DNA from 2 places in the Limosilactobacillus walteri genome. Region 1 is predicted to be linked to the other one. Evidence: predicted binding sites of a transcription regulator. Region 1 holds the regulator's gene; the other holds the start of a gene.
The links. The regulator NrdR, encoded in region 1, represses ribonucleotide reductase genes. The targets are predictions, from matches to a motif close to ACACNATATATNGTGT.

Region 1 (16,323 bases):
GTGTGGCTGGCATATTTCTTTACTAACGCGGGCTTTGCCAATAAGCGGGATAAGCTCTGATACAATGCTTCTTGGTCGTTTGCCGGAATTAGTTCGCCACTGACATGGTCATCGATGATTTCAGCAGGGCCATAATTAATATCGTAGCTAATAGCAGGACATCCATGACCCTGTGCTTCAAGCAGGGCCATGGCAAACCCTTCGTAATGACTTGTCAGAATTTCTGCCTGTGCTTGCTCATATACAGTGTGGAGATTATCGTGATAGCCAGCAAAATGAATATAATCTTCTGCTTGTTGGTGTTTAACGAGTGCTTTGAGAGCCTTTGCAGTTTGGTATTGATTCCAGCTGTCCTCATATCCGTAAATATCGAGCGTTACTTGTGGAAAGAACTGATGCAAATGGGTGACTGTGTTGATAATATGATCAAGCTGCTTAATCTTTGACAGTCGAGCAACGGCAATAAACTTACCTGCTTTCCGTTTGTTAAATGGTACTTTCATTGATAGTTCCCCAGCGGATAAGTAGGTCACGGAGATTCCGTAACTATGACTGGTGTGAAAACGGCGACTAGCATCGTCAGCTTCACGCTGGGTTGCTGAAATCAAGCCGGTAAGCTGGCCTGTAGCAAGCATAGTGGTAATAGGCTGATAGATTGCGGAGATTGGTCCGTTACTTTGTCCATCATCAGTAAAAGCAGAGTGAAATACTTGATAACGTCTTGCTGGACGAGTCATTAGGGCAAAAGCTTTCAAAGCAATATTTGACCGGTCACTAATCAAGATCGCTTGAGGATTATCGGTGACAAGGCTATCTAGGAAGTGGGCGCGGAGTTCAGCTTCATTATCAAATTGCCATTCTTTTCCCTGATCGGCTAACTGGATAAGGGTGAGAATCGGCACATTGCCATCACCGCCCCGATAGTGGTAGCTAAGTTTAATTTGTCCTTGGCTGTCATAATATTGGCGTACCACAAGCCGTCCTTTATCCTCAAAATATTCAGTGTAAGTCCGACAACCTTGATCATAAAAATCACGGCGGTCTGTAAAGCCATACTGGTCAAGATAATCAATGTAATAAAGCCGATTATTGCGCATATTGATCCGTACACGGATTTTGTTGTTATGAATGGCACAATTATCTTTGATCTGCCAGCCTAACACATTTAGTTCACGGTGGATTATTTGCTGATCGATTGCAGGATCAGAATGGTAGGGGAGCTGCTGATAGTGCTGAAAGAGATTGACCACCCTTCCAGTCACATTGAGTTTTTCTTCCACCGCCTGATGATCAAAGTTATAAAGCATCGTGAGGATGGTTGCTGGTGCCCGGAGATGGTCAAAAATTCGTAATCGTTTGACTTGGGCAAGTTCAATCGCAGAAGTCTGAAGATCTTGGCGACTAGTGATAAAGTAGTTCATAATTAAAATCCTTTGTTAGTATTTAAAGATGCTGAGCTTTAGTTCTTTACTAATTAATTCCAGAAGGGCAAGACCAGCAACGCTATTACCAGCATAGTCTAATGCCGGACTGAAGATGCCGATTCCGTAATGGTTGGGAGCGGCTGCTACAAGTCCGCCGCCGACTCCGCTCTTGGTCGGCACCCCAATTTTGACCGAGTAGGTCCCCGATTCATTATAAAGACCAGTTGTCATCATGACTGATTTGGTATATGTAGCAGCAGCACTAGAAATGATCCGTTTTCCATTCCAAGGGGCGACCCCATCATTAGCAAGAACCGCTCCCAGGTTAGCCAAACTCTCGCAGGTGACCATCATCGAGCACTGCTTGAAGTAGGTTTCAAGACTGAGTGTGACGTCATTATTAAGGGCGCCCTTAGCTTTAAGGTAATAGGCAAGAGAACGGTTCATGTCGCCAGTACGGAGTTCGGATTGATAGATGCCTTCATCAAGCGTAATTTCCGAATCATTGCAAATTTTACGGGTAAAATCAAGAATTTGTTCAAAGGGGGTCTGATCATCTTGGACTTCAATTAATGAAGAAATTAAAATCGCCCCGCTATTAATAAAAGCATTGAGCGGGTGGATTTCTTTGGTGATTTCCATATTAAGAATTGTGTCAAAAGGAAAGCCGGTTTGCCGCGTGCCTACTTGGGCTTCCACCGCGGTAAGCCCTAATCGTTCAATTGCATAGAGAAGGGTGATAACTTTAGAAACACTCTCAATAGCAAAGCGAACCTGGGAGGCACCAGCCTGACATTGCTTGTCATTAGTCACGTCAAATAAGTAGATACCTAATTGATAAGGGTCAACTTTTGCTAACCCGGGGATATAGGTCGCAACTTGTCCTTCATCGATCTTATCCCAGCATTCTTGAATTGCATCGTTAAGATTCATCATAATCTCCTCCTGCTTTTGATTATTATATTTTATTATAGCCGACCTTTGTGGGAACGATTAACGATTCGGCTAAATAATACAGGATAAATTTCTGTATTTGTCAGGTATCAAAAAGGAAAAATGATAATCGATTTATGGGAGTGGCTGTTAATTGACAAGAAAGACATAATGAATAGATAATAAAAATAGCTTATAAAAAATTATTTATAAAAGATGGAGGAGGTATTCCTATGGCTGGGTTGTATGGTAAGAAAAATAAAGAGGAACGGGATTTTCTTGATCCGATTTTTGGTTCAACGACATCAGACCACCAATTACCAAAATATAAGTTAAATGATGAACCAGTTGAACCACGGATTGCCTATCGGATTGTGAAGGACCAGCTGCTAGATGAAGGAAATGCGCGTGAAAATTTAGCAACCTTTTGTCAAACATATATGGAGCCGGAAGCTGATAAAATCATGGCTGAAACCATGGATAAGAATGCGATTGATAAGTCTGAATATCCGCGGACGGCGGAGCTAGAAAACCGTTGTGTGAATATTATTGCTGATCTTTGGCATGCGCAGCCCAATGAGGAGTATATGGGAACATCGACGGTAGGGTCATCAGAAGGTTGTATGCTTGGCGGGCTAGCGATGAAGTTTGCCTGGCGGCAGCGGGCAGAAAAATTAGGATTAGACATTAATGCCCACAAGCCCAATTTGGTAATTTCATCGGGTTATCAAGTCTGCTGGGAAAAATTTGCTACTTATTTTGACATTGAATTGCGAACAGTACCAATGGATGAGCAGCACCAATCTTTGAACATGGATAAGGTAATGGATTATGTCGATGAATATACGATTGGCATTGTCGGGATTATGGGGATTACCTATACTGGTCGTTATGATGATATTGCTAAGCTTAATGACCTAGTCGAAGAATATAATCAGACCACCCCTTATAAGGTATATATTCATGTTGATGCGGCTTCCGGTGGCTTTTATGCGCCGTTCATGGACCCGCAGATTAAGTGGGACTTTCGGTTGAAAAATGTTGTCTCAATTAACTCGTCTGGTCATAAATATGGGCTGGTCTATCCGGGGATTGGTTGGATCCTATGGCGGGATAAGAAGTTTTTGCCTAAGAAGTTGATTTTTAAAGTTAGTTACCTTGGTGGCGAATTACCGACAATGGCGATTAACTTTTCTCGTAGTGCTTCGCAGATTATTGGGCAATACTATAATTTTGTGCGGTTCGGCTTTAAAGGTTACCGAGAGATCCAACGGCGGACACATAATGTTGCTCGCTATTTGGCTACAGAGATTGCAAAACTTGGCTATTTTGAGATTGTTAACGATGGTGCCCACTTGCCAATTGTTTGCTATAAACTGAAAAAAGACGATCAACGCCAATGGAATCTTTATGACCTTGCTGACCGCTTACGGATGAAGGGGTGGCAGGTACCAGCATACCCCTTGCCAAAAGACCTTGATAAGATTGAAGTCCAACGGATAGTTTGTCGGGCTGACCTTGGAATGAATATGGCGTGTGACTTTATTGAAGATATGAAGCAATCAATCAATGAATTAAATAAGAGCCACCTTGTTGCCCATCCAACACATATACTAAAAAAGTATGGTTTTACCCATTAATTAAAGAAAAGATCCAAATATTTCGGAAATCCGAATATTTGGATCTTTTTGGTTAGTGTCGCGTAATTAATCGTTTTCGATACGTTTTAATTCTAACAAGCTGCCAGTGTATGCATCAGCAACGAATTCATATTCAACTTTTTCGCCATCTTCTAATCGGGAAATCCCGCCTTCATAGGCATCAGTCTTAACTGCAAAACGTTGAAAAGGAATTGCCTTATCGTTAATCCAACTACCAGTAACTGCTCCTTCGCTGGCAAAGTCATTTTTGACTAGCTTTAAAATACGATCAGCAGATACTTGACGATTTCCAAATAATTTACCAGCAATAAAACCAGCAATACCTGAAGCTCCAAGCGTAACTGGAATTATCCATGGATTAAGGGAGTTATTACTTGCATTCATATGATTGCTTCCTTCACTATTTTATTCGTTCCTAACTTTTTTACTTATTTTATCATTTTTAATTCTCAAAAGCCAAACATCTAATCTTCACAAGCAGATTACTTACAATTGATAAGAAGCATGGTATAATGTTGCTAAAATTATTTGGGGATGAGAACTTATGGAAAGATTACCACAACTAAACGAAGACCAGTTAGTAAAAACAATCGGAACAGGCAAAGTCGTCCTCTTTTTTACAGCGGACTGGTGTCCTGATTGCCGCTTTATTAAACCGGCGATGCCTGAAATTGAACAAGATTTTAGTGATTATACTTTTTATCAGGTTGATCGCGATGAAAATATTGATCTTGCTGCTGAGCTAAATGTTTTTGGGATTCCAAGCTTTATTGTCTACGATAACGGTAAAGAAATTGGCCGTTTTGTCAATAAAGACCGGAAAACAAAGCAACAAGTAGAAGATTTTTTGCGTAATTTGAAGTAAAATAGAATAGCTGTGAATAATTTGATAAAGGGACTGTATTTTTCAGCCTCCTTTATTGCTTTAAAATATGTTTTTCACGGTCTTCTTTTTGTGTCATAATATTAGACGGTAGATATTATATTAGAGAGAGGAATATTTGATGTTAATTTCAAGTTATAATCCCAAGGAATTAGGTGACATTTTAGTTGTCATTACCGCGCCTGATGCGGAAAATCAAGATACAAAGATTGCTGATGACGTAGCCCAAATTACATCAGAAAATGGCGACTTGCTTGGCTATAATTTTATGAATGCCAGCAAGATTTTACCAGAATTAACAAGTGAAAACGGTCAGGTCTTTTTAAATCCTACCCAAGTAGAAAAGTTAAATACAAAACTTAAAGAAGCGGGTTTTGATAAATTTTTAACAGCAGACGAAGAACCTAAGTTTGTGGTTGGTTATGTCGAAAAGATTACTGACCACCCTAAGTCTGACCACTTAAAGGTAACCCAAACGCGGATTGCTGCGGATAAGACCGTTCAAATTGTCTGTGGTTCACCCAATGTTGCCGAAGGAATCAAGGTTGTAGTTGCTCGTCCAGGAGCAATGATGCCTGATGGCAAGATTATTTGGCCTGGGCAATTAATGGGCGTTGATAGTGATGGTATGCTTTGTGGTTTCCGTGAGCTACGCATTAAGAACGCTCCTGACGAAAAAGGGTTGTTTATTATTCCTGATGAATGGCAGGAAGTCGGCGAGGCAGTTGACTTTGCTAAGGCGGATACTTTCTTCCCAGAAAAATAGCCCCAGCCGCTGATTTATCAGTGCGGTAATTATCAAGATTATATACTAAAGAGGCTGCGTTAATTTTCAGCCCCGATCATCATATTTTATTTTAAATTGAATTGTTGAAAGGAATTGGATTGATGGAACAAAAGACGTATTACTTTGTTGGCATTAAAGGGACTGGGATGGCCTCTTTAGCACGTATCCTTCATGATAAAGGACACCGAGTACTAGGTTCAGACATTGAAAAAGAAACATTTACACAAGCGCCATTACTACAGGCGGGAATTAAGATTTTACCATTTGATCCAGCTAACTTAGAATCAGGAATGATCGTTATTCAAGGAAATGCCTTTGACGATGATCACCCAGAGATTAAACGAGCACATGAATTAGGTCTCCAAATTTTAAGTTATCCTGAAGCTGTAGAAAAAGAAGTAAAAAACCATACCAGTATTGGGATTGCAGGGGCGCATGGCAAGACTAGCACAACAGCGCTCTTATCCCATGTACTAGCGGCAGTTGAGCCAACGAGCTACCTAATCGGTGACGGAGTTGGTAAGGGTAACGCGGATGCTCGTTTCTTTGTTTTTGAAGCTGATGAGTACCGTGACCACTTCCTTGCTTATCACCCGGATTACGCGATCATGACCAATATTGATTTTGACCATCCAGATTACTTTAAAGATATTAATGATGTTCGGGATTCATTTGAGACGTATGGCAAGCAAGTGCAACGAGCAATTTTTGCCTGGGGTGATGATCAGAACCTTCGTCAATTAAACGTTGACGTTCCTGTTTACTACTATGGAACAAACCCAGACGATGACTTTCGAGCTGAAAATATTCAACGAACACCAGCCGGTTCAACTTATGATGCATATTTCCGCGACCAAAAGCTGGGAACTTTTACTATCCACCTATATGGAGAACATAGCGTCTTGAATAGTTTGGCAGTTCTTGCCGTTGCTTACATGGAACATATGAATATGGATGAGATCAAGCAAGAGCTAGCTAACTTCAGCGGTGTTAAGCGTCGGTTTAGCGAGAGTGATATTGCTGATATGACGATTATTGATGACTATGCTCACCATCCAAGCGAGATTAAGGCGACAATTGATGCTGCTCGGCAAAAATACCCAGACCGACAGATTATCACCGTCTTTCAACCACATACTTATTCTCGTTTGGCAGCATATATTGATGGTTTTGCCAAGTCATTAAGTCGGGCTGACAAAACTTTTGTAACCCCTATCTTTGGTTCAATTCGTGAAAATGCCGGAAATGTTTCCAGTGCTGACTTAGAGCAACGGATTGATGGTAGTGAGGGGATTGATATGGATACGCTTGATAAGCTCCTTCAATACCATAATGCTGTAGTCGTATTTATGGGTGCAGGCGATGTTGAAAAGTACGAAGATAAGTACAAAGAATTGTTAAAATAATTAAAGATTTACTTGATTGGAATGGTAGCATTTGCTACCATTTTTGTAATAGTCAAATAAAGTCAAACTAAATATAGAAAGAGGGAGTCTTGATGAATAACTTTTCTCAAGAGCCAGGACGGCGGGTTGTTACCGATGCGGCTGGCTTGAATAGTTTCTTGACCCGGATGTACGGTAATATGACGCTTGCTGTTCTTGTATCAGCTTTTAGTGCTTACTTGACCATGGGTGTTTTCCGAGCCGCGGTCTTTGGATTCTTTAGTGCCCACCCAGCAATGGTCTGGATTATTTTACTCTTACCGATTGCCTTATCGATGGGAGTTAGTTTTAGCGCTACCCGTAATCCCGTTGGTAGTTTTATTATGTTAATGCTGGTAGCGGTAATATACGGGGTTGAGTTTGCAATTATTGCAGGCGTATACTCTGGTGCAAGTATTGCTTCTGCCTTTGTATCTTCGGCAGCAGTATTTGTAACAATGGCATTATACGGGACGTTTACTAAGCGTGATTTGAGTAAGTTTGGTGCTCACGCAATGGCTGCCTTGGTAGCATTGATGATCGCTTACTTGATCAATATGTTCTTGCAAAGTCCTGCTATTGCTTACATCTTCTCTTTCATTGCCGTTATTATCTTTACGGTTTTGACCGGATGGGATGCTCAAAAGATGAAGCAAATTTACATTAACTATGGGGATCAAGTTTCTGTCACCGGTTTAGCAGTCTTAGGTGCATTGCAATTGTACTTAGACTTCGTAAACCTATTTATCTCACTTCTCCAAATCTTTGGAATGAGTGACCGTAACTAAATAAAATAAGCGATCAGGCTTTGGGCTTGGTCGCTTATTTTATTCGGCGTTGTTTACTTTTGAATAACTGTAGGTAATACGAGCTATCAGTGACTAAGATTAAGAAAGTAGCAATCCAGATAGTTTTCATCCGGAAAAATGGCAGAAGCTGGGCAGAAATAATTGCCCCAATAGTAAAACAGACCACAATTGTAAAGTAGTTGAGGGCAACAGTTCGTTGGGTCCGGTCATGGTGAAAATAATATTCACTCCAAGCAACAGCAGCTTTTTTAACACTTCCGCTAGTGAAGACACTGTTATAACCTAGGCCTTCAATCTTACTAAAAGCAGCACTTTGCATTGCTAGTCCAAATGACACCGCAGGCACCATAATATAATCTGGAAAATCATCAGGAAGTAAGCCGATAATGGCGCCAACGATCAAAATCGGCAGGAGGCATACAACCCGCCAGTAATCTGTTTTTAAATGTGCATGGAGGATGCTAACCATTGCAAGCCCGATAATAAAGGCGATTAATGATCCTAAACGGTCGACAACGCCGAGAAAATTATGATTTGCTAGCGCGGCACTAAGGAAAATAATATTACCGGTTTGGGCAGCAGCCATGGTTCGTCCACACTTAATGTATGTAAATGCATCAATAAAGCCGCCGCTAAAAGTAAGCAGGAGGGCAAATAAGCGTGCTTCGGCTGGTTTTTGATAATTAATTAACTTATCCATAAAGTTCACTTCCAAGATAATGGCATTTATTTATAATTATAGCTTAATCTTTAGTCAAGTAACTAAACCATTGCGGCATTCTTTGGTACAATTACTATTAGCGATAGAAGGGCGGGAATTAAATGACAAAACAATTACTATTAATTGACGGAAATAGCATTGTTTTCCGAGCATTTTTTGCAATGCATAATCAGATGGATAAATTTACAAATAAGGACGGCTTGCACACAGCAGCTATCTATGGATTTAAGCTCATGCTTGATCATGTCTTACAAAACTTTAAGCCAGACGCAGCCCTCGTAGCATTTGATGCGGGGAAAGTAACGTTTCGGACAAAGATGTATGACGAATACAAGGGCGGTCGAAATAAAACGCCTAATGAGTTAACAGAACAAATTCCTTATGTGCGGGAATTAATTAAAGATTCGGGATTACATAGCTATGAGTTGGCTAATTACGAAGCAGACGACATTATTGGGACGTTAGCTAAGCAGGCTGACAATGCAGGTTACAAGACTTTGATTGTAACTGGTGACCGCGACTTGACCCAGTTAGCGAGCGAACATACGACAGTTGCTGTTACCCATAAGGGGGTTACTGATACTGAGCACTACACCCCAGCTCATGTTGAAGAAAAATTAGGGATTACGACACGCCAGATTATTGATATGAAGGCATTAATGGGTGATTCATCAGATAATTATCCAGGGGTTACAAAGATTGGTGAAAAGACAGCATTAAAGCTGGTAAAGCAATTTGGTTCTGTTGAAGAGCTATATGACCGGATTGATGAATTAAAGAAGAGCAAGATGAAAGAGCACCTGATTGAAGATGAAGCGATCGCTCGAGAATGTAAGACGTTAGCGACGATTCTGCAGGATGCTCCGATTAAGATTGATTTAGCCGATTTGACATATACAGGTCCGCAAAATGATGAATTAATTAAGTTTTACCAACAAATGGACTTTAAATCATTCTTGAAAAAGATGGACGCTGATGTAGCTGGTGAAGAAGATGATGCCCAGGTTGCGCCAGTTGAATATACGGTTTTAACAAAGGCTAATTTAAACGAATTAAACCAATTAAGAGATGAAGTGAGTTTCTATCTTGAGATGCCAGAAGCTAATTATCATACTTCACCATTTGCCGGCTTTGTGGTTGGTAAAGATGGGCACTGGTTTGCTAGTCGGGAGATGGACCTGCTTAAAGAAGCACCATTGAAGGAGCTGTTAACAAGCACGAAAATTAAAAAGAATGTTTTTAATGCTAAAGCCCAAATTATTGGTCTTCATCGATTAGGGATTAACCTCGAAAACATTGATTTTGATCTCTTGCTTGCCTCCTATCTCCTTAATACTAACGATAATAGTAATGACCTTGGTCAAGTTGCCCATGAGCATGATTATGATGATGTGCAGACAGATGAAGAAGTTTATGGCAAGGGGGCAAAACGGGCGGTACCGGATGACGATGAAGTCTTCTTCAGTCATCTTGCTAATAAGGCTCGTGCGATTGAAAACTTGCGAACAAATCTTTTTGCCAAACTTAATGAAAATGAGCAGATGCCCCTTTATACGGAAATTGAATTGCCATTAGCACGGGTCCTCGCTAAGATGGAGATTACCGGAATCCGTGTTGATGCACAGACGCTTAAAGATATGGGCAGCAAGTTGACAGAACGCCTATCGGAAATTGAGAGTCAGATCTACCAAGAAGCGGGAGAAGAATTCAATATTAATTCGACCAAACAGTTAGGACACATCCTGTTTGAAAAGCTTAAGCTGCCGGTTATCAAAAAGACCAAGACCGGCTATTCGACGGCGGTCGATGTATTAGAAAAATTAGCAGATAAGTCCCCGATTGTAGAACAGATTCTGGAATACCGCCAAATTGCCAAACTTCAATCTACTTATATTACGGGCTTATTGAAAGTGATTCATTCTAGTGATCAGAAGATTCATACTCGCTACTTGCAAACCTTGACACAGACGGGACGGTTATCATCTGTTGACCCTAATCTTCAGAATATTCCGGTTCGGTTACCAGAGGGGCGGTTGATCCGTAAGGCATTTGTGCCAAGTCATGAAGGATGGCAAATCTTTTCATCGGATTATTCACAGGTTGAATTACGAGTTCTCGCCCATATTACTGGGGATAAGAACCTTCAAGAAGACTTTAAAAATGGTGAGGATATCCATGCAAGTACCGCCCGCCGGATATTCCATCTTGGACCGGATGCCGAGATTGACCGTAATATGCGGCGCCGGGCAAAGGCAGTTAATTTTGGAATCGTCTATGGAATTAGTGATTACGGTCTTGCGCAACGGATTCATGTGAGCCGGGCAGAAGCGCATGAGTTTATTCAAAATTACTTCCACGAATTTCCGGGAGTTAAAAAATATATCAATGATACGATTGAGTTTGCTAGAAAGAACGGGTATGTTGAGACAATTACCCACCGGCGTCGGTACCTGCCGGATATTCATGCGAAAAGTTTTAGTAAACGGTCATTTGCAGAAAGAACGGCAATGAATACGCCAATTCAGGGAAGCGCGGCTGATATTATTAAAATCGCAATGATTCGGATGCAAGATGAACTAGTAAAACGGCATTTAAAGGCCAAAATGCTCTTGCAGATCCATGATGAATTAGTTTTTGAAGCACCAAAAGAAGAAATACCAGTATTGTCTGAGCTGGTCCCGAAAGTAATGGATTCAGCCGTCAAGCTTGATGTCCCGTTGAAAGTGGATAGCAAGTACGGTGACACATGGTATGACTTAAAGAAGTAGGAGGCGGTCAGATGCCAGAACTACCAGAAGTTGAAACTGTCCGTCGCGGCTTAATGAAAATTGCTGCTGGACGAAAGATTAATGCGATTGATGTCTACTATGGGAAAACGATTACTAACGATGTCGAAGAATTTCGTCAGGCATTGATTGGCCAGACGATTGAAAAAGTTGATCGGCGCGGGAAATATTTACTTTTCCGCTTTACTAATAATCTAACAATGGTTTCGCATTTGCGAATGGAAGGAAAGTATTATAACCAGCCAGTTGGCAGCTCAGTTGATAAGCATACTCATGTTGTATTTGAATTTACGGATGGCACTGAGCTTTGTTACCAAGATACCCGTAAGTTTGGGCGGATGACTTTAGTAAGAACTGGACAGGAAATGACTGTTGGCGGTTTAAAGACCATTGGTCCAGAACCGACTGCGGCAACATTTACGCTTGATTTCTTTAAGAATGAATTAAGAAAAAGCCGTGGAAAGATCAAGCCGTTCTTACTTAACCAACGCCACGTGGCAGGTTTGGGTAATATCTACGTGGATGAGGTTTTATGGATGACTGGCATAAATCCTGAGCAGCCAGCTAATACCTTGACTGATGAAGAAGTTGCTGCTTTACGCAAGAATATTATTAGCGAACTGGCAACTGCAATTAAGTATAAGGGGACCACGGTTCATAGCTTTACTAATGCCTTTGGAAATGCGGGAGCCTTTCAAGACCGGTTGAATGCATATGGTCATGCTGGTGAAGAATGTCCGCGGTGTGGAACAAAGTTAGTAAAAATCAAGGTTGCCGAACGTGGCACCACCTTCTGTCCTCATTGTCAACCGCTAAAGGAATAGGAAAATGACAAAAATAATTGGTTTAACTGGTGGGATTGCAACTGGAAAGACAACGGTTAGTACAATCTTACGACAAGCCGGAATTCCGGTTATTGATGCGGACCAAGTTGCCCGCCGAGTTCAAATGCCTGATTCTATCGGTCTTACACGGATCGTAAAAGCATTCGGTCCAGATGTTCTTTTACCGACTGGGGACCTCAATCGTCCAGCTTTAGCTAAGATTGTTTTTAATGACCAACAAGCCCGACAAAAACTTAATGACATTCTTCAACCATTGATCTGGGATGAGATTTTTGCCCAGGTAACAGCCTTAAAAAAACAACAAATTCCATTAATAGTGCTTGATGTTCCACTCTTGTTTGAACAACATTATGATGAAGAATGTGATCAGGTGGTGGTTGTTTATACGACTCCGCAAATTCAGCTTGAGCGGTTAATGGCTCGTGATCATTCTTCTGAAAAGGCGGCACGAGCACGAATTGCTGCCCAGATGCCGTTAACAACCAAAATAGCGCGTGCTGACTATCAAATTAATAACGATGGCGATCAGGTTGCCTTGCAAAAACAGGTTGCATCCTTAATAAATCAGCTAAAAAGCAAGTAAAATATGATAAAATAAAGTACTTATACTAAAAAGGAGGGGGACGCATTGCGCTGTCCGCATTGTCACAAAAACGGGTCACGAGTTGTCGATAGCCGGCCAAGCGAAGATGGCAGCTTTATTCGTCGTCGTCGTGAGTGTATTCATTGTGGCTTTCGTTTTACAACCTTTGAACGGTACGAGGAAACACCTTTACTTGTAATAAAAAAGGACGGGACAAGACAGGAGTTCAGTCGCCAAAAGATCTTAAATGGAATTGTCAGATCTGCTGAAAAACGACCTGTCAGCATGGAACGTTTAACAAAAATTACAGATAAAGTTGAGAAACAAGTTCGTAGTATTGGGGAAAGCGAAGTTTCAAGTCAAATTATCGGTAAATTTGTGATGAATGAATTAAAAAACGTTGATGAAATTGCTTATATTCGTTTTGCGAGTGTTTACCGCCAATTCAAAGATGTCGATGCTTTTATGAATGAGCTTGAATCAATGGTAAAGGCGGAACATAAAAAATAAAAAGAGGGGGCTGTAAAATGACTGTTGCAACAACTCTTGACCCACAAGCAGGGTATGTTGTTACTGCTAGTCCATCATTTATTGAGTTTAACGATCAAACATTTGCGGCATTTTATCAGCCAATCCTTGGGCCGGTTGCCTTTAGTCTTTTTTATGCTTTAAAGGCCCGGTTGCGATCACGCCCCACGCTGGCCAGCCGAGTGATGCAAAGTGAGTTGTTAGCACAGCTTAATACTGGCGGCCGTCAAGTTATAGAGGCATTGCATCGGTTAGAGGCTGTTGGCTTAGTTCAAACCTATTTTCAACATGATGAGGTTGGGGATGTTTATGTCTATGAATTACAATCAACGCTCTCGCCGGAGAAATTTATTGCTGACAATTTATTAAGCATCCTTTTGCTTGAAGAAATCGGTGAAAATGCTTTTGATCAGTTGGTTGCCCAGAGCCGGCAATTTAAATTGGTATCTACTAATACCGTCTTAACGAATATTAGTCACCATTTTTTTGATGAATTTCATGTTAATTCACGATCTATTACAACCACCCCCGAGGCCATTGCGAATGCTCGTAAACAGACATCAGTCGAAAAGCAACCGTCATTAACTACTGATATGGCTGATGATTTTGATTGGTCGACGTTGATGAGTTTACTTGCCAACCAGCCAATTGTCAGTACTGACTTGGAGCATAATCGTGAATTGATTCTTGTTGAACACCAATTATACGGAATTGATGAACCAACAATGAAAAAATTGATTTTACGTTCAATCAATCTTAAAGACAATCATTTTGATTCGCAAAAATTTAAACGCATTGTTGCCTCGACTTATAATGTGGTCTACACGCAACCAGCAAAAGTAGCAGAAAAAGACAATCCACCAGTCGATAAAGCTGATGGTCAATTGACAAGCAAGGACCGCCAACTTTTAAATACGGCTAAGGAATATGCACCAATCGAGTTTCTCCAAGACTTAAAAGCGCAGATTGGTGGTTATGTGACTTCGGGTGAGCGCCATATCTTGACTCGGTTAGTCGAAGAAGACAAACTGCAACGAGATGCAATTAATATTTTAACGTGGTACGTCATTGGCGACCGTGGCAATTCTACCCTGAGTGCTAATTTTGTCGATGCCATTGCAAATAATTGGCTCCGTAACGGGATTGTAACGGGGAGCCAAGCCCTCATTCAGTTGAAAAACTTTAACAAGCAATCGCAAGAAAAGAAAAAGCAGCCAGTAGCAAAGAAAAAGAATTGGCGGAAAACAATTAATGAGCCAATGCCGGAATGGAGCAAGAAAAAGGAAAGCGAGCTGATGAAGAAAGCTTCCTCGCAAGAAATTACTAAGCTCCGCGAGCGGATTGCCAATCGTAAGAAAAAACAATAAAAAGGAGGCGGCAACGATGCAATCACTTAATAAAACTCTGCAAGAACTAATGCGTGGGCAAAATATTGCTGGTAATATTCAGCAGACTATGAATCAAGTTTATGCAGATAAAGATGTTCAAACTTTTTTAAACAATAATCGTGATCGCCTTAGTAAAGAAGCAATAAAACGGGGAGAATCAAAACTTTACGAATTTTTCCACGAAAAGCAGCTGATCAAAAAGGGTGTGCCGACCGTAGCTCCTGGATATTCTCCCCAGCTAATAATTAGTGCTGGGCAGATTGATGTTACCTATGTTCCGACAAAACAATTAATAGAACAACAACGCCAACGTCATATTCAGCGACTGGTAAGTTCAATTAACATGCCAAAATTTATAAAAAATGCATCTTATGATGATTACTATTTAAATGAGGACACCCAGACCGATACACGAACAAGGGCAATTCAGGCGGCAATGGATTTTACTGATAATTATCATAAAGACCAGTTTCAGCCTGGCTTATATCTTTACGGAAAATTCGGTGTTGGTAAAACATACCTGCTTGGCGCCATTGCTAATGAGTTAGCTAAGGCCAAAGGAGTAGCAACGACAATGGTTCACTTCCCTAGCTTTGCCGTTGAGATGCGAAATTCGATTAAGCAGAATAGCACAGGTCAAAAATTAGATGCTATCAAACGGGCACCGGTATTAATGCTGGATGACATTGGTGCCAGCGCAATGTCGACCTGGGTACGTGATGATATTCTTGGCGTTATTTTAGAGTATCGAATGCAAGAAGAATTGCCGACTTTCTTTAGTTCTAATTTCTCAATGAACGAGTTGCAGGACAATCATCTTGCAATAAACTCTCAGGGAGATAATGAGCCGTTAAAAGCCGCAAGAATAATGGAACGAATTAAGTTCTTATCTCGTGAAATTGAAATGGAAGGGAAAAACTTGCGGGAAAAGGGATAAACTCCTTGACATTAAATTGGTTATTTAGTAAGCTAGTAAACGTTGAAAGAAAAAGCAGAAGCACCCGCTTCTCGCCTAGGTGATATCGATCGCCGGGCTGACGAGATGAATGATGATTAGAACTATTACTATATAGTCATTATTATGAAGCGGGGTACATTTGTGCCTCGCTTTTTTGCTTGATCTTTCGCTAAAAAAATTGGAGGTGCGTTGCCATAGCACAAGATATGATTGTCAATAACGGTATTCGTGCACGTGAAGTGCGGTTAATCGGTCAAAACGGTGAACAATTAGGCATTAAGTCTAAGCGAGAAGCACTACAGTTAGCAGAAGAGGCTAACCTTGACCTAGTATTAGTTGCACCTAAGGCACGCCCAGCTGTTGCCCGCATTATGGATTACGGGAAGTACCGTTTCGAGATGCAAAAGAAAGAGCGTGAAGCTCGTAAGAAGCAAAAGACGATAACGGTTAAGGAAATTCGCCTTAGTCCATCAATCGATACCAACGACTTTAATGTTAAATTAAAGCGTGTTCGTAAGTTTATCGAAAAGGGTGACAAGGTGCGGATTTCACTACGTTTCCGTGGTCGTGCTATCACACATAAGGATATCGGT
Region 2 (16,323 bases), on a different contig from region 1:
AGTGTTACTGCTAAGCCAGTCGTAAATAGTCCCCCATTTTCGACAGTCATTGGAATGTTAATACTTAAGTATATTCCTGTTTTTGCTGGAGAAAAAAAGGGCCGACCAAAACGTCCATGCCCCGCTTTTTGTTCATCAGCTAAAAAGACACACAAGCTGTGATTGCCTTCTATAATATTCTTTTTTGCTAGTATTTGTGTTGAAGATACCCTTTTAAAGAAATAAATTTGGCATTTAGACGAAACTAATTGTGATAATTTAGATAAATCGTATATAAAATTGTCCATCATTAAATTAAGTGAACACCCTTATCAACATAGACGGTATCGCCAACAATACCAGTAGATAAGTCACTCATTAAAAATGCGCAAGTCCCACCAATCTCATCAATTGTTACATCATTCCCATCAACAGTTCGTGATTGGGATTCCTTTAGCAATTCCGTATGACCCTTAATTCCGGTAACAGCCAAAGTCTTCACTGCGCCTGCAGAAATAGCATTTACACGAATATGCTGATTACCAAGATCACGTGCTAAGTAACGGACATTGGCTTCTAGAGCTGCTTTAGCCACCCCCATCACATTATAATTTGGGATCGCACGCTCAGAACCAAAATAAGTTAAGGTAACAATACTTGCAGGAACAGTTAGTAAGTCATGTTTTTGTGCTTCTTTAGCTACCGCAATAAGCGAGTAAGACGAAATATCTTGAGCTAACGCATAACCTTCTCGACTAGCGTTTAAAATTGTTCCATCTAATTCTTCTTTCTTCGCATAAGCAATTGCATGAACAATTCCGTTAACTTGACCAAAACGCTCTTTAATTAACGAAAAAGCAGTTGCAATACTTTTATCCCTAGCAACATCACACTCTATTAAGTGACTCTCATCGTCAACTAACCGCTTAATTCCCTTCTTTAACCGTTCATTTTGATAAGTATAGATAATCTCCGCACCTTGGGCCGCCATGACCTTAGCACATCCCCATGCAATTGAGCGCCTATTAGCAACCCCCATTACAACAATTTTCTTGCCTGATAACAAATTTTCCATCTCAATCCTCTCTCTCTTAAAATTTTCGATACCGCATTTGACGCTTTGCGATTAGTTCTTCTGATGTCAGCTTTTGTAATTTAGATAATCGTGACCATAAAACCCGGTCAATATTTTGACATGTGACCTGATATTCTTCTTCATTTTCATCAATAATTCCCTCAATTATCTGTCTTTTTAATAATGCGGCGGGGGTCATTTGCATAACCTTGGCTGCTTCATCTGCCTTAGACGCATCTTTCCATAAAATAGATGCAAAACCTTCTGGCGAAAGGATTGAATAAGTAGAATAGTTAAGCATCCAAACTTCATCCCCACATGCCAGGGCTAACGCGCCGCCACTGCCGCCTTCACCATAAATCACCGTTATAATTGGAACCGGAATTTGACCTATTTTAAATATACTTTGGGCAATTGCTTCTCCTTGGCCACCCTCTTCAGCATCTTTACTCGGAAAAGCACCGGCAGTATTAACAAAACAAAGAATCGGTCGTTTAAATTTACCTGCTTGTTCAGCTAAGCGAACCGCTTTTCGATATCCACCAGGCATCGGGCAGCCAAAATGTTTAGCAATTTTATCTGGCAATGTCGATCCCCGCTCCGTCGTAATAACCGTTACTGCTCGACCATGAAATGTTGCAAGACCACCAATAATTGCTCCATCATCGCTGCCCAAACGGTCACCATGGAGCTCAGTAAAATCATCAAATAGATAATTAATGATTTGCTTTCCAGTTATTTTTTTACCGTTACGAGCTTTTTCAACAACCTGGATTGGACTAAGCGCAGTCATTGCGACCACCTCCAACTTTGATTAGCCACTCTAATTTTTCTTTTTCTTCTTGTCTTTTAATAATTGCATCAATAAAGCCGTGTTTAAGTAGATTTTCTGATGATTGTGTATCCTTAGGCAATTTTTCATGGATAGTCTGCTCAATTACTCGTCTTCCTGCAAAACCAATTAACGCATGTGGCTCCGCAAGAATAATGTCACCATCCATAGCAAAACTAGCAGTAACACCACCAGTCGTTGGATCCGTCAAAACGACAATATAAAGCAATCCAGCAGTATTATGATTAGCAATAGCTTGCGATATCTTGGCCATTTGCATCAAAGATAAGATTCCTTCTTGCATCCGTGCGCCACCAGAGGCAGTATACATAACAACCGTCTCATCTTGGGCAGTGGCATATTCAAATAAGCGAGTGATCTTTTCTCCCGCAACGGTACCTAATGACCCCATGATGAATGTCGGATCCATAATCCCGAGAGCAAATTTAGTTGTATTAATTGTTGCTTCACCAGTTAAAACCGCATCATTTAAGTTCGTCACTGCTTGAAGATTATTAATCTTTTCTTGATAACCAGGAAAATTAAGCGGGTCTTTGGTTTGAAGGTCACTATCAAATTCCACAAAATCATCGGTTAACCAACTCACCCGCTGCCGTGCAGTAATTCGGAAACCGTAATCACAATTAGGACAAACAGCATATTCAGTTAGTTGTTTTGCAAATAACGTATCACAACAATAAGGACACTTTATCCACATACGATCAGGAATCTTAGCATCGGCGCGCTTGTCGGCTTTTACATGACGCTCACTCAATGTATTATTTTGCTCATATAATTTCATGACGTCGTTTCATCTCCCTTCCAACGCGGTAAAAATGAATTTTCAAGAAAAGTGGTCGTTGCTTTTCCTTTTAAAAAGGTTAAATCATTAAGAATAGCCAAGTGGAAATTTTGGTTGGTCGTAATGCCCATGATAACCATCTCACTTAAAAGTCGTTTAATTTTTTCAATTGCTTCCATACGATCATGACCAAGGGCAATTACTTTTGCAATCATTGAATCATAAAAGGGAGTAACTTGGGCGCCAGGGTATAGGGCTGTGTCAATCCTCATTCCTAGATTACCAACTGGTAAATATAAATAGTTAATCGTACCAGTCATCGGCATAAAGTTTCGTTTGGGATCCTCTGCGTTAATTCGACATTCAATTGCATGTCCACGAATTTGAATATCATTTTGAGTAAACGGCAATGATTCACCAGCCGCGACAAGTACTTGAGCTTTTACAAGATCAATTCCAGTTACCATTTCTGTAACAGTATGCTCAACTTGGATCCGAGTATTCATTTCCATAAAATAGAATTTATGGTGATGATCCATTAAAAATTCAATTGTTCCGGTATTGTGATAATCAATTGAGTTGATGGCCCGTAAAGCAATCTGTCCTAATTCTTTACGCTGGGTATTAGTAATTAATTGGCACGGACTTTCCTCAATAACCTTTTGCTTATTGCGTTGCAAGGAACAGTCACGCTCTGGAAAATAAACCGCATTGCCAAAATCATCACGAAAAACTTGTACTTCAATATGTTTAACATTTTCCATGATCTTCTCTAAATACATTCGATCATCATCAAACGAAAGCTTAGCCTCGCTTTGTGCTGCTTCAAAGGATCGCTTCATCTGACGAGCATTTTCAATTCGGCGAATTCCCTTACCACCGCCACCTGCAGCAGCCTTTAAAAGGACAGGATACCCAATTTGATTAGCAACCCGTTCTGCTTCTGCCGAGTCGACAATATAGCTTTCACTACCAGGAATAACGGGCACACCCGATTTTTTCATTTGTTCACGAGCGTGTTCCTTATTTCCCATTAAATCAATTACAGATGCCTGGGGCCCGATAAAAGTTATTCCGCAATCAGCACACATAGTTGCAAACTCAGCATTCTCTGATAAAAAGCCAAATCCAGGGTGAATTGCCGTTGCTCCAGTACCGATAGCAGCTTCTAGAATATTTTTCTCATTTAGGTACGAATCTTGTGCCCGGGCAGTTCCTACACAGACGGCTTCATCAGCTAATTGGACATGGAGGCTTTCACGGTCAGCCGTAGAATAGATAGCAACCGTCTTAATTCCCAATTCCCGTAATGACCTAATAATACGAACCGCAATCTCACCGCGATTAGCAACCAAAACCTTTGAAAACATCTAAACACCTAACCAATCATAAAAGTTAATTCTGCTGTACATGCTCGCTCGCCATCAACAGTTGCAATTCCTTTTCCACCCCCAATGTGACCACGAATTTTCTCTAAATGAACCTCGAGTCTCATTGAATCTCCAGGACGAACTACCTTGCGAAATTCCGCCGAACGGATTCCACCAAAATAGGCAGTTTTTCCCTTAAATCTTGGTTCAGAAAGTAACGCTACTGCACCAGTTTGCGCTAATGACTCAACGATTAACGCACCGGGTAAAACAGGGTTGTCTGGAAAATGACCATTAAAAACTTCTTCATTAATAGTAACGTTACGTCGAGCAACTGCCATTTCACCAGGAACTAATTCTTCTACATAATCAATCAAAAGCATTGGATAACGGTGAGGGATAATTTTTTGAATTGCATTAATATCTAATACTTGATCAGCCATATTTAATCCTCCGAAACCGTAAATAACGGTTGTTCTACCTCAACTAGTTCTTCATTAGTAACATTAATGCCAGTTACTACACCAGTAAATTCACTTTTAATTTCAGTCATCATTTTCATTGCCTCAATTACACAAACAATATCACCCTTTTGAACATGGTCGCCGACATTAACATAAGCCGGTTCATTAGGTTTAGGTTGTAAATACACTGTTCCGACTAACGGTGCTTTGATTGTCTTATTAGTAGAAATGGCTGTATCATTGCTATCCGGTAGTACAGGCTCACTTTCCTTTGTAGATTGTTGCTTAACAATCGTTTGCGGATCATAATGGGACTGTTTGTTCTTGCTTAAGTACAGGTGAAAGTCACCATCTTGAATATTGAGCTCCCGCATATCGGAATCTTCAAAATTTTGCATCAAAGTTTGAATTTCTTTAAGCTCCAATTAAAAATCACTCCCATTTACGAAAAGCTAAAACCGCATTGTGACCACCAAAGCCAAAAGAGTTACTAATTGCATACGTTGCATCATGAATATCTTGATTTTCCTTAGTAACAAGATTAATTTGACATTCTGGGTCCTGTTCATAACAACCGACATTTACGGGCAACTTCCCTTTGGCTAAAGCGGCGACAGTTATAACCGCTTCAATCGCACCAGCGGCACCTAATAAGTGACCTGTCATTCCCTTAGTTGAACTAACACGTACCGCGCTGTCTTTACCAAATACTTGATTAATAGCTTTAGCTTCACCAGAATCATTAGCGTGAGTTGCCGTTCCATGGGCATTGATATATGTAACATCAGCAGGCTTAATTCCCGCTTCATTAATAGCTGCTTCCATTGCCCGAGCGGCTCCAGTTCCATTTGGGTCTGGGGATGTAATATGATAAGCATCCGAAGTAGCACCATAGCCAACTATCTCACCTAGAATATTAGCTCCACGTTCCTGTGCATGTTCCAGTTCTTCAAGGACTAATGTTGCACCACCTTCACCAAGTACAAAACCATTTCGATTGACGTCAAACGGCAAAGAAGCTTTGGTGGGATCAGTCGTTTCACTGAGTGCCGTCAATGCGGCAAACCCAGCAATTCCAATCTCATTAACTGATGCTTCTGATCCACCAGCAATCATTACCTTAGCTCGCCTTTCTTTAATTTGACGAAAGGCCTCCCCAATTGAATTAGTTCCTGTCGCGCAGGCTGTTACGATTGCGGTACAAATATTTTGAGCATTAAAGCGAATCGCTATATTTCCCGCTGCCATATTAGCAATCGACATTGGAACAAACATTGGTGAAATCCGCTTAGGACCCTTATCATGCATTTTGATAATCTGGTCTTGAATCGTTGTTAAACCACCAATTCCAGAACCATAAATTACTCCAAGGTCATAGGGATTGGTATTTTCATTATTAACCCCAGCCATCTCCATTGCTTCTACTGCACTTTGAATAGCATATTGAGAATACAAGTCCATTCGGCGGGCTGCTTTTTTCCCAACTACTGCTGCAGGGTCAAAATCATCAATTTCACCAGCAACAGTAATTCCTGTTGCAGCTGCATCAAATTTACTAATTTTCTTAATACCAGTTTTCCCAGCAAGTGAGTTAGCAACAAATGCTTCAACACCGTTACCATTAGGAGCGACTGCACCCATTCCTGTAATTACTACTCTTGGCATCCTATTCCTCCTAACTAATTACCACATAACTATATTGTCATCCCACCGTCCACGATAAGTGTTTGGCCGGTGATATATTCATTTTGTGCAAGAAATTTAATTGTACTGGCAACTTCCTGTGGAGAGCCTAACCGTTTTAGTGGGATTTTCTCTAAAATTTGTTTTTGAATGTGTTTTGAAAGGGTGGCAGTCATATCACTTTTAATCATTCCGGGCGCAACAGCATTACACCTTATTCCACGAAGGGCACCCTCTTGCGCAATAGTCTTCGTTAACCCAATGATGCCAGCTTTACTGGCGGCATAATTTGCTTGACCAGCATTACCATGAATTCCGATAATACTTGCTAAATTAATAATGCTTCCTGAACGTTGCTTAAACATTTTTTTGAGAAGTTGTTGCGTAAGCATAAAAGTTCCACGAAGGTTAACATTAAGAACATCATCAAATTCAGTAATTTTCATTCTAATTAATAACTTATCATGGGTAATCCCTGCATTATTCACTAAAATATCGATCTGGTTATATATTGACCATGCCGTTTTTGCTAGGCGTTTAACCGCTTCTTCATCAGCAATATCACCTTGAAGATAAGTATACTCAGCGCCGCTTGCTTTAAGTCGATCTTCTAATTTACTTGGTAAAGTTTCATGGCGACCATTAAGGATTACGTGACAACCACTATTAGCAAATAGTAAAGCTGTGGCTGCACCGATGCCACGACTGCTACCCGTTATGAAAACAACTTTATCTTTGAGATCCATACCGATACTCCTTTATAAATTTTTGGTAACTATCAAGGTCAGAGATATGACTCGTCTTTAATTGCGGACTTATTTGTTTAGCGAACCGCGTTAACGTTTTCCCAGGGCCAATCTCCAAAGTGGTATCTATTTGTTGGTGTTCAATTAAGTATTGAAGTCCCGCACCATAATGTGTCGGAACAGCTAACTGCCGCTCTAAAACCAAATTAATTGTCGCCTTTTCAAATGGCATAACTGTCGTATTACTAATAACCGGCAGCGTTGGGGTTATAAAGTTAACATTTTGAAGTTGCTGGTGCATTTTTTCCTGTGCTCCATTAAATAAGGGAGTATGAAAAGCACCGTTAACTTTCAAAACAACAGTGCGCTTTGCCAAGCCTTTTTGTTCAATCTGAGTAACTGCTTCTTGAACATCAGAAATAATTCCACCAATAACTAACTGTGCGGGGGAATTATAGTTAGCAACATAAATTTGTTTGCCTTTACTTCTAAGTTCATGACAAAGGTCTTCAATCTTATGAATCTCAGGATTTAGGATTGCTGCCAATGTACTATCAACCTTATCAGCGTCAGCTTGCATAAACTCAGCACGAGCAGTTAATAGTTGCATTCCGGCACTAAAAGAAATAGCTTTACTAGCAAATAAAGCCGCATACTCGCCAAGCGATAACCCGATCATTCCCTTTATTGGTAAGTTTGGTAAATCTCTTTCTAACATTCGGTAAATTCCATAACTAACAGCCACCAATGCTGGTTGAACATATTCTGTTTTATTTAACTCACCATGTTCATTCTTCATAATAGCGAAGAGATCAAGATTAATTAATTCGCTAGCCTCAGTAATAATCTTTGAAAAAAGAGAGTCGGCCATTAGCTCGACTCCCATTCCCGATCGTTGTGCACCTTGACCACTAAATAAAATTCCGTAACGCATATTATTTCTCGTCGAGTTGCTTTTTAACAAAGTTCACTACATCACCAATAGTCTGGATTCCTTCGTCAGCATCCAATTCAATATCGAATTTGTCTTCCAATTCATTCATAATTTCAAAGACATCTAAACTATCCGCATCAAGGTCATCCTTAATATTCGTGTCCATTGTAACTTTATCTTTATCTACATCTAGTTCATCAATAGTAATATTCTTTACAGTATCAAAAATTTCTTCTTCAGTCATAATAAAATCTTCCTTATATTTAATATTTTAGAATTATTGTACTAACACTTAATCCGCCACCAAAACCACTTAAAGCAATGATTTCACCACGTTTTACGACCCCAGCGTTTACACATTCTGCCAGCAAAATTGGTTCGCTTGCAGCTGCTGTATTTCCATATTTATCAATATTAATCGGAAACTTTGTTAGCGGCTGATTTAATTCTTTAGCAATTTGCCGAATTATCCGCACGTTGGCTTGATGAAGTAAAAAATGATCAATAACATTCAAATTAACATGAGCCGTTTTCATTGCTTGCTTAATGGAATTAGGCACTTCATGGGTAGCAAAACGATAGACATCACGTCCAGCCATCGAAAAGGTAGTCAGAGAAGTTTTATCTTTTGGGAAACCTGGTGCTATATTTGTTTGGCCAGCAATAATTTTATTACTGAGTTGGCCAAACGTCTGCCAGTGTTGTCCAAGAGTACCTGACGTTTTATCCTCACTTTTTTGTAAAAGGACCCCGCCAGCACCATCACCAAAGAGAACAGCGGTATTACGGTCATGCCAGTCAATTAATTTAGATAACACTTCTGCGCCAATTATCATTGCTGTTCTCATTTCCGAACTCCTCAACATTAATTCAGCGATATTATAAGCATAGACAAACCCTGTACAAGCAGCGGAAATATCAAATGCAATTGCGTTTCCTGCTCCTAGTAATCCCTGGACAATTGCTGCTGTTGATGGAGTGTAGGCATCAGGCGACATTGTAGCAATAATAATCAAGTCTACTTTGTCCGCACTAACTAAAGCCTTTTGTAACAGCTGTTTTGCAACCTTAAAGGCTAAACCTGACGTGTTCTCATCTTGACTTATGCAACGCTGACTAATTCCGGTTCGCGATTTAATCCATTCATCTGAGGTATCCATTAAAGTTGTTAATTCGTTATTAGTGACAACCTGTGGCGGTGTATAACTTGCAGTACTAATAATTTTTATATTTTGCACTAAGTTCACACATCCTTGTATTACGAATGCTGATCAACAAAGTCTTCAAGATTTTGCATCGCTTTTTTTATAACCTTAATTTCTTCAGCATTCATTCCCTTTAGAAAGCTTTTAACCATCATATTGTGGAAGGCGCGGTGAGCACGATATAAAAGACGTCCGCGTTTAGTTAAGGCTAAACGCGGACTATTCGGCGATCTTCTTGATCACGAATACGTTCAACATAGCCTTTCTTAATCAAACGATCTGTCATTGCTGTCATCGTCCCTGGTGTTAGATGGAGCTTTGCAGCAACTTGCGAAATGGTCTGATGATTATACATTGAGATTGCATCAATTGCATGCATTTCTTTAATCGTTAAATCATTAAAGTCACTTTTCCGCAACTCATTTTCTTCAATCCATAAAATCCCCGAGTAACTTTTAATAAGTCCCTTATTGATCTCAAGGTAATCCGTATCTTTACTCATAATGTATTTCTCCCTTTAATTTTATTTGGTAATACAAATAATTTGATATATCAAAATACATTATAAATGATAAAGACTTCCCATGTTAAATCTTTTCCTTACGCTCAGCAACAATGAAAACCAGTTCAGTACTACAAGCAGTTTTGCCATTAACAACCGCTTTAGCATCAACGATTCCCATTTTGGAACGAATCTTTTTCATTTCAATATGTAATTTTAAGACATCTCCTGGTCGAACCATTGCCCGAAATTTTGCATTATGAATTGCTCCAAGATATGCCGTTTTCTTATAAAAACGGGGAGATTTTAGTATCAAAATTGATGCTGCCTGTGCAAGCGATTCAATGATTAATACTCCTGGCATCACTGGATTTCCAGGAAAATGCCCACGAAAAAATGATTCATTAATCGTTACATTCTTAGTAGCAACGATCTTTTTTTCAGGAATCATGTCGTCAACATAATCAACATAGCAAATCGGATATCGGTTAGGAATCAAGTCCATAATCTCCTGTGCGACCATTTTTACCAAAAGATTCACCTGCCTTTAAAAATAGTTCAAATATCAAAACATTTGATGTTCAAATTATATAAAATAATATTTTGATTGTCAAACTATTTTATATAAAAAATAAGCAACTCATAGAACTAAATTAGCGTGAGTTGCTTATTAATGATGGATAGAAAAGTTTAGAAATACCCTTCTTGGTAAGGCTAAGAAAAAGACGGGATATTACATCCCGCCTGCTAGCTTAATTAAATTTTAGTACCAACCGTGTGATTGCCAGAATGATTGAGCAGCACTCCATGAACCATAACGGCTAGTTACGTATTGGTCGGCTACCCGTTCTTGGTTAGCTTCTGAGTAATCACCATTCAAGTATGATGCTGATAATTGGTATTTACCAACATATTGACCATTACGGGCACTGTAACTGCCACCAGATTCACGGGCCGCAATCCAAGCCTTAGCTGAAGCATCATTACCACTAACATTTGAGTTGTAATTCGTAGTTGTTGTGCTTGAAGCTTGTGGTTGAACTGGAGCACTACTGTAACTTTGTTGAGTAGTAGTTTGTTGTGGAGCCGCAGATTGTGCCGGTACTTGTTGCTGAGGTTGAGCTGATACCGGTGCTGCTGATTGCACTTGAGCGGCAGCTTGGCTAGCAACTACTGGTGCTTGACTAGGTTGTTGTGATTGTTGTGGTTGTTCTACAACAGCCGGTGCTTGACTTGCTGTTGGTAAAGTAGCTGCTTGTTGGGCAGTTGCTGGCGCTACTTGACCATTATCTTTAATTACTAATTTTTGACCAACGTAAATTAAATTTTTATTGGCAATGTTATTAGTTGAGGCTAATGAATCAACATAGGTTAAGTCGTGACCTAATTTGTAGGAAATACTTGATAAAGTATCACCACTTTGCACCGTGTATACAGAATCAGCATTAGCAGTAGTTGCAGTAGCGAATGTTCCCAAGGCAACAGCACCTGCTACGGCAGCAGTAATCTTCGCGATGTTCTTCGTTAACTTCATAAAGAAAAATCCCATCCTTTTCATAAAATTCGTTTCAATTAAGTAGTTATTTATTTGTTTAATTATTTAAGGTGTTGAGTTCTTATATCTCTCAACAGTTATTAATATACTCTCTTAAAATTACACGTGGGTTACCCTGTATTATCAATTTTGCCGTCTTTCGTAATATTTTGTAATAAATAAATTAATAATCACTTAACATTCATGGCTATCTTACTGTTATATCAGTAACTTAGGTATAACTAACTTCTTCCCATAATTGACCAAACTCTGTAATATAAACATAAATAAGCTGCTACTTTCATCTTAAATTTAATGAAGTAGCAGCTTATTTTTTCTTATTATGGTCTTTTTGTAACACTAGTGTAATCAAATATAGGCATATAGGTATTCTTTTCTACCGAACAAGTTTATCCCAAATTACAACTTCTCCTTGTTGCAATGACTTTGGAACATCAATAATGCGCTGATTTGAACTTCCCCTAAATTGAAGCGTTAGGTCTTTTTTGGCGAGAAGAAAACGGCCATCCACGAGGATATCAAGGTAGTGCAATAATTCAAGCTTGTCATCGGATTCTTTCATTAGCTCTTCCCAAGTATAGCCAGACCATGACCAAATATCTTTTTCATGACCAAACTCTTTTCTTACCCGTTTAACTATTCTTAAACAAACCTGGGTATTTAAAAATGGTTCACCACCTAAAAGAGTTAGTCCTTGAACATAACTTTGCGAAAGGTCCGTAATAATTTGATCTTCTAATTCTTGTGTATATGGTTGTCCATAATGGAAATTTTGTGCAGCTCGATTATAACAGCCTGGACATTTAAAAGGGCACCCACTGACATACAGACTACAACGCACTCCTTCACCATCAACAAAGTTAAATGGCTTATAGTCAGCAACATACTGTTGTGAGTAATCTTTAGCCAGCCATTCTTGTGGCTCAGGATTCCGTGGTAATTTAGCATCAACCATTATTTTTCCTCCTATATCAAAAGGCCTGCAACTCTAAGCCGAAACAGACCTTTTTTCTTCTATATAATATTAAATTTGATCACCGGTGATATCAGCATGAGCTTTTATATCCATTTGACGATTTCGTTCAAAGCTCGCTGCATTTTTTATCATCCCGGCGTCCATATGCTTTGCCCGGTGAATAATTTCTTCGTGCCGGCCATGAACCATTGGCCGTTGTTGAGGATTTCCTAGGTAGCCACATGTTCGCTTAACTACATCGCAAGTTGCTGGATCATGATTACCACATTGCGGACACCTAAAGCCGCGTGCAGTTGCTTCAAATTCGCCCTTAAAACCACATTTAAAACACTGGTCAATCGAAGTATTAGTTCCTAAGTAGCCAACATGGTCATATGCCCAATCCCACACCGCTTCTAAAGCCTTAGGATTTTGGCGGAGATTAGGATATTCACAATAGTGGATAAATCCTCCTGCAGCATATTTAGGAAAGTCTTCTTCAAAAGTAAGTTTTTCAAATGGTGTTGGATGTTTCCGCACATCATAATGAAAACTATTAGTATAGTATTCCTTATCAGTAACATCTTCGACACGACCAAATTTCTTAAGGTCATCTTGGCAAAAAGTGTCAGTCAATGATTCAGCGGGCGTCGAGTATAAACTAAAGTGATATCCCTCTTCTTCTTCCCATTTTGCACAAAGATCATGCATTGCTTTAGTAATTGCAATTGCAAAGTCATGGGCCTCTTTATTACTTTCCCAGTTTGATCCATAAAAAGTAGCACACACTTCGTATAAGCCAATGTACCCAAGTGAAACTGTCGCTCGACTGTTCTTAAATACTTCATCAACACTATCGGTTTTCTTTAGGCGCTTACCAAATGCACCATACATATAAAGAAGCGGGGCGTTCTCTGGCTTAGCTTCTTTTGTCCGTTTAATCCGATAATCAAGTGCAATCTTACAAATATTCATCTTTTCTTGAAAGATTTCCCAGAATAATTGCTTATCGCCGTGTGCCTCAAGAGCAATCCGTGGTAGGTTAACAGTAACAACCCCGAGGTTCATGCGTCCAGAATTAACTTCTTTTCCCGTTTCAGGATCCGTCCAGCCCTGTAAGAAAGAACGGCATCCCATGGGGGTCTTAAAACTACCGGTAATCTCTTTAATTTTGTCATACATTAATAAGTCAGGGTACATACGTTTAGTAGAACACTCAAGAGCTAATTGTTTAATATCGTAATTGGGATCCTCTGGATTAAGGTTCAAGCCGCGCTTAACAGTAAAAATCAACTTAGGAAAAATAGCAGTCCGATGTTCTTTTCCTAACCCTTTAATTCGGATCTCTAAAATTGCTTTTTGAATTTCACGGGAAATCCAACTCGTCCCCAAGCCAAAATTAACGGTAGTAAAAGGAGTCTGACCTTGACTAGAGTAAAGCGTATTAATTTCATATTCTAACGCCTGCATCGCATCGTAAATATCTTTTTTAGTTTTTTCCCGAGCAAATTCTTCGCGTTTTGCAGGGACAATCCATTTTTCGGCGTCCTTCATGTGTTTTTCATAATTAAGCTTAGCATATGGTTCTAATAATTGATCGATCCGATTAGCAGAACATCCGCCATACTGTAAAGAAGCGACATTAGCAATAATTTGTGACATTTGAGCGGTTGCCGTTTGGATTGAACGTGGTGAAGCTACCCAGGCATTCCCAATCTTAAATCCATGTTTAAGCATCTCGTCAAAGTCAATTAGACAACAATTGGTCTCGGGCGTCACCGGTGAGTAATCAAGATCATGCCAGTGAATATCACCTCGTAAATGGGCTTTGGCGACAATCCCTGGTAACATCCGTAGACCAAGAGCACGGCTAACAACCCCTGCTTCTAAGTCCCGTTGGGTATTAAAGACATGACTATCCTTATTGGCATTTTCGTGAACAACACGGGAATTACGGTCAAAAAGTTGTTCTAACTTATTTTGGGGATTAGTTGCCTCAGCAAATGCTTCTTCATCATGCTGACGATAGTCACGATAAACCTTAGCAAGTTCTTCATGGTTAGCATCAGTCAGCCCTTTTACAAAAAGATCAGCAATCGTTTCAGCACTAACCGTTGACTGATTAAGCAGGGCGTTAAAAATCGTTATGTAGACACTTTGCACCGTCTGCTCATCAGCATTGAGTGCTTGTAAGACAAGCTTGATCTTATAAGCGTAAAAGGGTGTCACTGTACCATCACGCTTAACCACTTGGACTCTGGTCAAACTATTAAGGTCGTTTTCATTAATTACTTGCACTTTCATCGTCATTTCCCCTCTCGAATATAACGACTACTATCATAGCTCAAAATACAACTTATAGAAAGAGTTGACTTTTAAAATACTATATGTTGTGGTTACTTATTTACAATCTTATTACTGAAATATCCAATTCTGATATAGCACGGCTAAAGTGAAGAATGTAAGACTGACGCTTTTTTTAGGACATTTAGTCAAAATTTTAATTCTTTATTTTCCAAATCATATTATCACTAAATAGAATTCGTAACTTTCATAAACGTCTAATCATTCGGCATCCTTAATAATCTTAAGCTATATCGTTAAGAATATTATTTATTCAAAAAAGAACTTACGAGCCCCAGCCATAATTTGCTAGACTAACCTTTGTGTGAATTTTGTATAAAAGAGAAGGAGTGTTTTCATTTATGGAAAATGCATTACAAGCCCGCCAAGCGGTTAGTCATCCAAAACTTGCGATGGTTAGTATGCTGCTTGGCGCTTTTGTAGGAATGTTTAGCGAAACATCATTAAATATCGCTTTGCCAAAATTAATGGCAGCTTTACAAGTTAATACCGCCACAATTCAATGGCTAGTTACTGGTTATATGTTGGTCATTGGGATTATCCTACCATTATCAAGCATCATCACTAAATGGTTTACGACCCGCCAAGTTATTATCTTTGCTCTCATCGACTTTATTGTGGGGGCTTGCATTTCAGCATTAGCTAATAACTTTTCAATTTTATTAATTGGCCGAATGATTCAAGGAATTGCAACGGGATTAATTCTTCCTTTAATGTTTGCAGTCGTCATGCAAATCTTCCCACCGAAAAAAATCGGGGCAGTAATGGGAATATGTGCCCTAGTAATTATGTTTGCCCCTGCCATCGGTCCAACATTAACTGGATTGATCTTAGCAAAACTGTCCTGGCAATGGATTTTTTGGTTATTTATTCCATTCTTATTAATTGCCTTATTTTTTGCAATTACTTCTTTAGAAAACATCGGTGAGTTGACCAAGCCGCACGTTGACGTCTTATCAATTCTTGAATCAGCAATTGGTTGTTCAGGAATCGTTATCGGAGCTAGTCTGGCAAGTCGTGATGGCTGGTTATCATTCTCCGTACTAGGTTCCTTGATTGTGGGGATCGTTGTTTTAGGACTATACGTATACCGACAACTGCATCTTGCGACTCCTATTCTGAATTTACGAATCTTCAAGACGCCAGCATTTGCTATCGGCTCATCATTAGTAATGTTAGACTTTGGAATTATTTTATCAATAATGTATCTTTTGCCAATGTTTTACCAAAATGGTCTCTTATTGCCAGTTGCCTTAACTGGATTGATTATGTTACCAGGAGGTATTATCAACGCACTAACTTCTGCTGTTGCTGGCCGCCTCTATGATAATATCGGAGCAAAGAAACCAGCTATCATTGGTTTTACCATTGCCTTAATCGGTGCGGTAATGTTAGCATTCACTAGTACAAATACTTCAATTGCTTATGTCATAATTGCTCATATTATTTTAATGATTGGTTGTCCCCTCGCAATGTCCCCATCACAGACAAGTGCGTTAAATGCCCTATCAGGGATGGAATCAGGGGATGGTAGTACAATTATGAACACCATGCAACAAGTAGTTGGTGCCCTCGCTACTGCTTTAGCCACTAGTTTCTTAGCCCTCGGAAGTGCAATGACGACTGGTTCCACGGCTTTCCGCTTTACAAATGGTTTCCATTACGGAATTTACTTTGCAATCGTCCTTATAATCGTTGCTATCGTATTAACATTTAAGATGCAAGATCAACAAAAATAAAATTGACAAGACCTGCAATATTCGGGATTTCCCAAACGTTGCAGGTCTTTTTTCTGTACTATTCACGAATAATCTTAAACGGCATATAACGATGATGCCGATGAGTTAAATAACGATT

Region 2: a site for NrdR is predicted at 14,483-14,498, ahead of nrdD (anaerobic ribonucleoside-triphosphate reductase). Genes of this name have one in related genera too.

The regions. Positions count from the first base shown of each region.
Region 1 is NZ_QORN01000037.1:36,111-52,433, reverse strand. It holds gene DTK66_RS08885 (glycosyltransferase) at 1-1,421, opposite strand, end outside; gene glsA (glutaminase A) at 1,437-2,357, opposite strand; gene gad (glutamate decarboxylase) at 2,591-3,997, shown strand; gene DTK66_RS08870 (PepSY domain-containing protein) at 4,064-4,402, opposite strand; gene DTK66_RS08865 (thioredoxin family protein) at 4,563-4,883, shown strand; gene ytpR (YtpR family tRNA-binding protein) at 5,023-5,667, shown strand; gene murC (UDP-N-acetylmuramate--L-alanine ligase) at 5,790-7,094, shown strand; gene DTK66_RS08850 (Bax inhibitor-1/YccA family protein) at 7,187-7,900, shown strand; gene DTK66_RS08845 (YoaK family protein) at 7,935-8,621, opposite strand; gene polA (DNA polymerase I) at 8,744-11,410, shown strand; gene mutM (DNA-formamidopyrimidine glycosylase) at 11,422-12,252, shown strand; gene coaE (dephospho-CoA kinase) at 12,257-12,856, shown strand; gene nrdR (transcriptional regulator NrdR) at 12,902-13,366, shown strand; gene DTK66_RS08820 (replication initiation and membrane attachment family protein) at 13,384-14,751, shown strand; gene dnaI (primosomal protein DnaI) at 14,768-15,709, shown strand; ribosomal protein L20 leader region at 15,756-15,894, shown strand; gene infC (translation initiation factor IF-3) at 15,937-16,323, shown strand, end outside.
Region 2 is NZ_QORN01000040.1:10,812-27,134, forward strand. It holds gene DTK66_RS09080 (biotin--[acetyl-CoA-carboxylase] ligase) at 1-290, opposite strand, end outside; gene fabI (enoyl-ACP reductase FabI) at 290-1,054, opposite strand; gene accA (acetyl-CoA carboxylase carboxyltransferase subunit alpha) at 1,071-1,847, opposite strand; gene accD (acetyl-CoA carboxylase, carboxyltransferase subunit beta) at 1,834-2,688, opposite strand; gene accC (acetyl-CoA carboxylase biotin carboxylase subunit) at 2,685-4,058, opposite strand; gene fabZ (3-hydroxyacyl-ACP dehydratase FabZ) at 4,067-4,501, opposite strand; gene DTK66_RS09110 (acetyl-CoA carboxylase biotin carboxyl carrier protein) at 4,504-4,947, opposite strand; gene fabF (beta-ketoacyl-ACP synthase II) at 4,955-6,187, opposite strand; gene fabG (3-oxoacyl-[acyl-carrier-protein] reductase) at 6,217-6,951, opposite strand; gene DTK66_RS09125 (ACP S-malonyltransferase) at 6,935-7,885, opposite strand; gene DTK66_RS09130 (acyl carrier protein) at 7,887-8,129, opposite strand; gene DTK66_RS09135 (beta-ketoacyl-ACP synthase III) at 8,149-9,123, opposite strand; partial or broken gene DTK66_RS09140 (MarR family winged helix-turn-helix transcriptional regulator) at 9,144-9,592, opposite strand; gene fabZ (3-hydroxyacyl-ACP dehydratase FabZ) at 9,678-10,115, opposite strand; gene apf (aggregation-promoting factor) at 10,356-11,126, opposite strand; gene nrdG (anaerobic ribonucleoside-triphosphate reductase activating protein) at 11,524-12,102, opposite strand; gene nrdD (anaerobic ribonucleoside-triphosphate reductase) at 12,172-14,406, opposite strand; gene DTK66_RS09165 (DHA2 family efflux MFS transporter permease subunit) at 14,808-16,205, shown strand; gene DTK66_RS09170 (GNAT family N-acetyltransferase) at 16,264-16,323, opposite strand, start outside.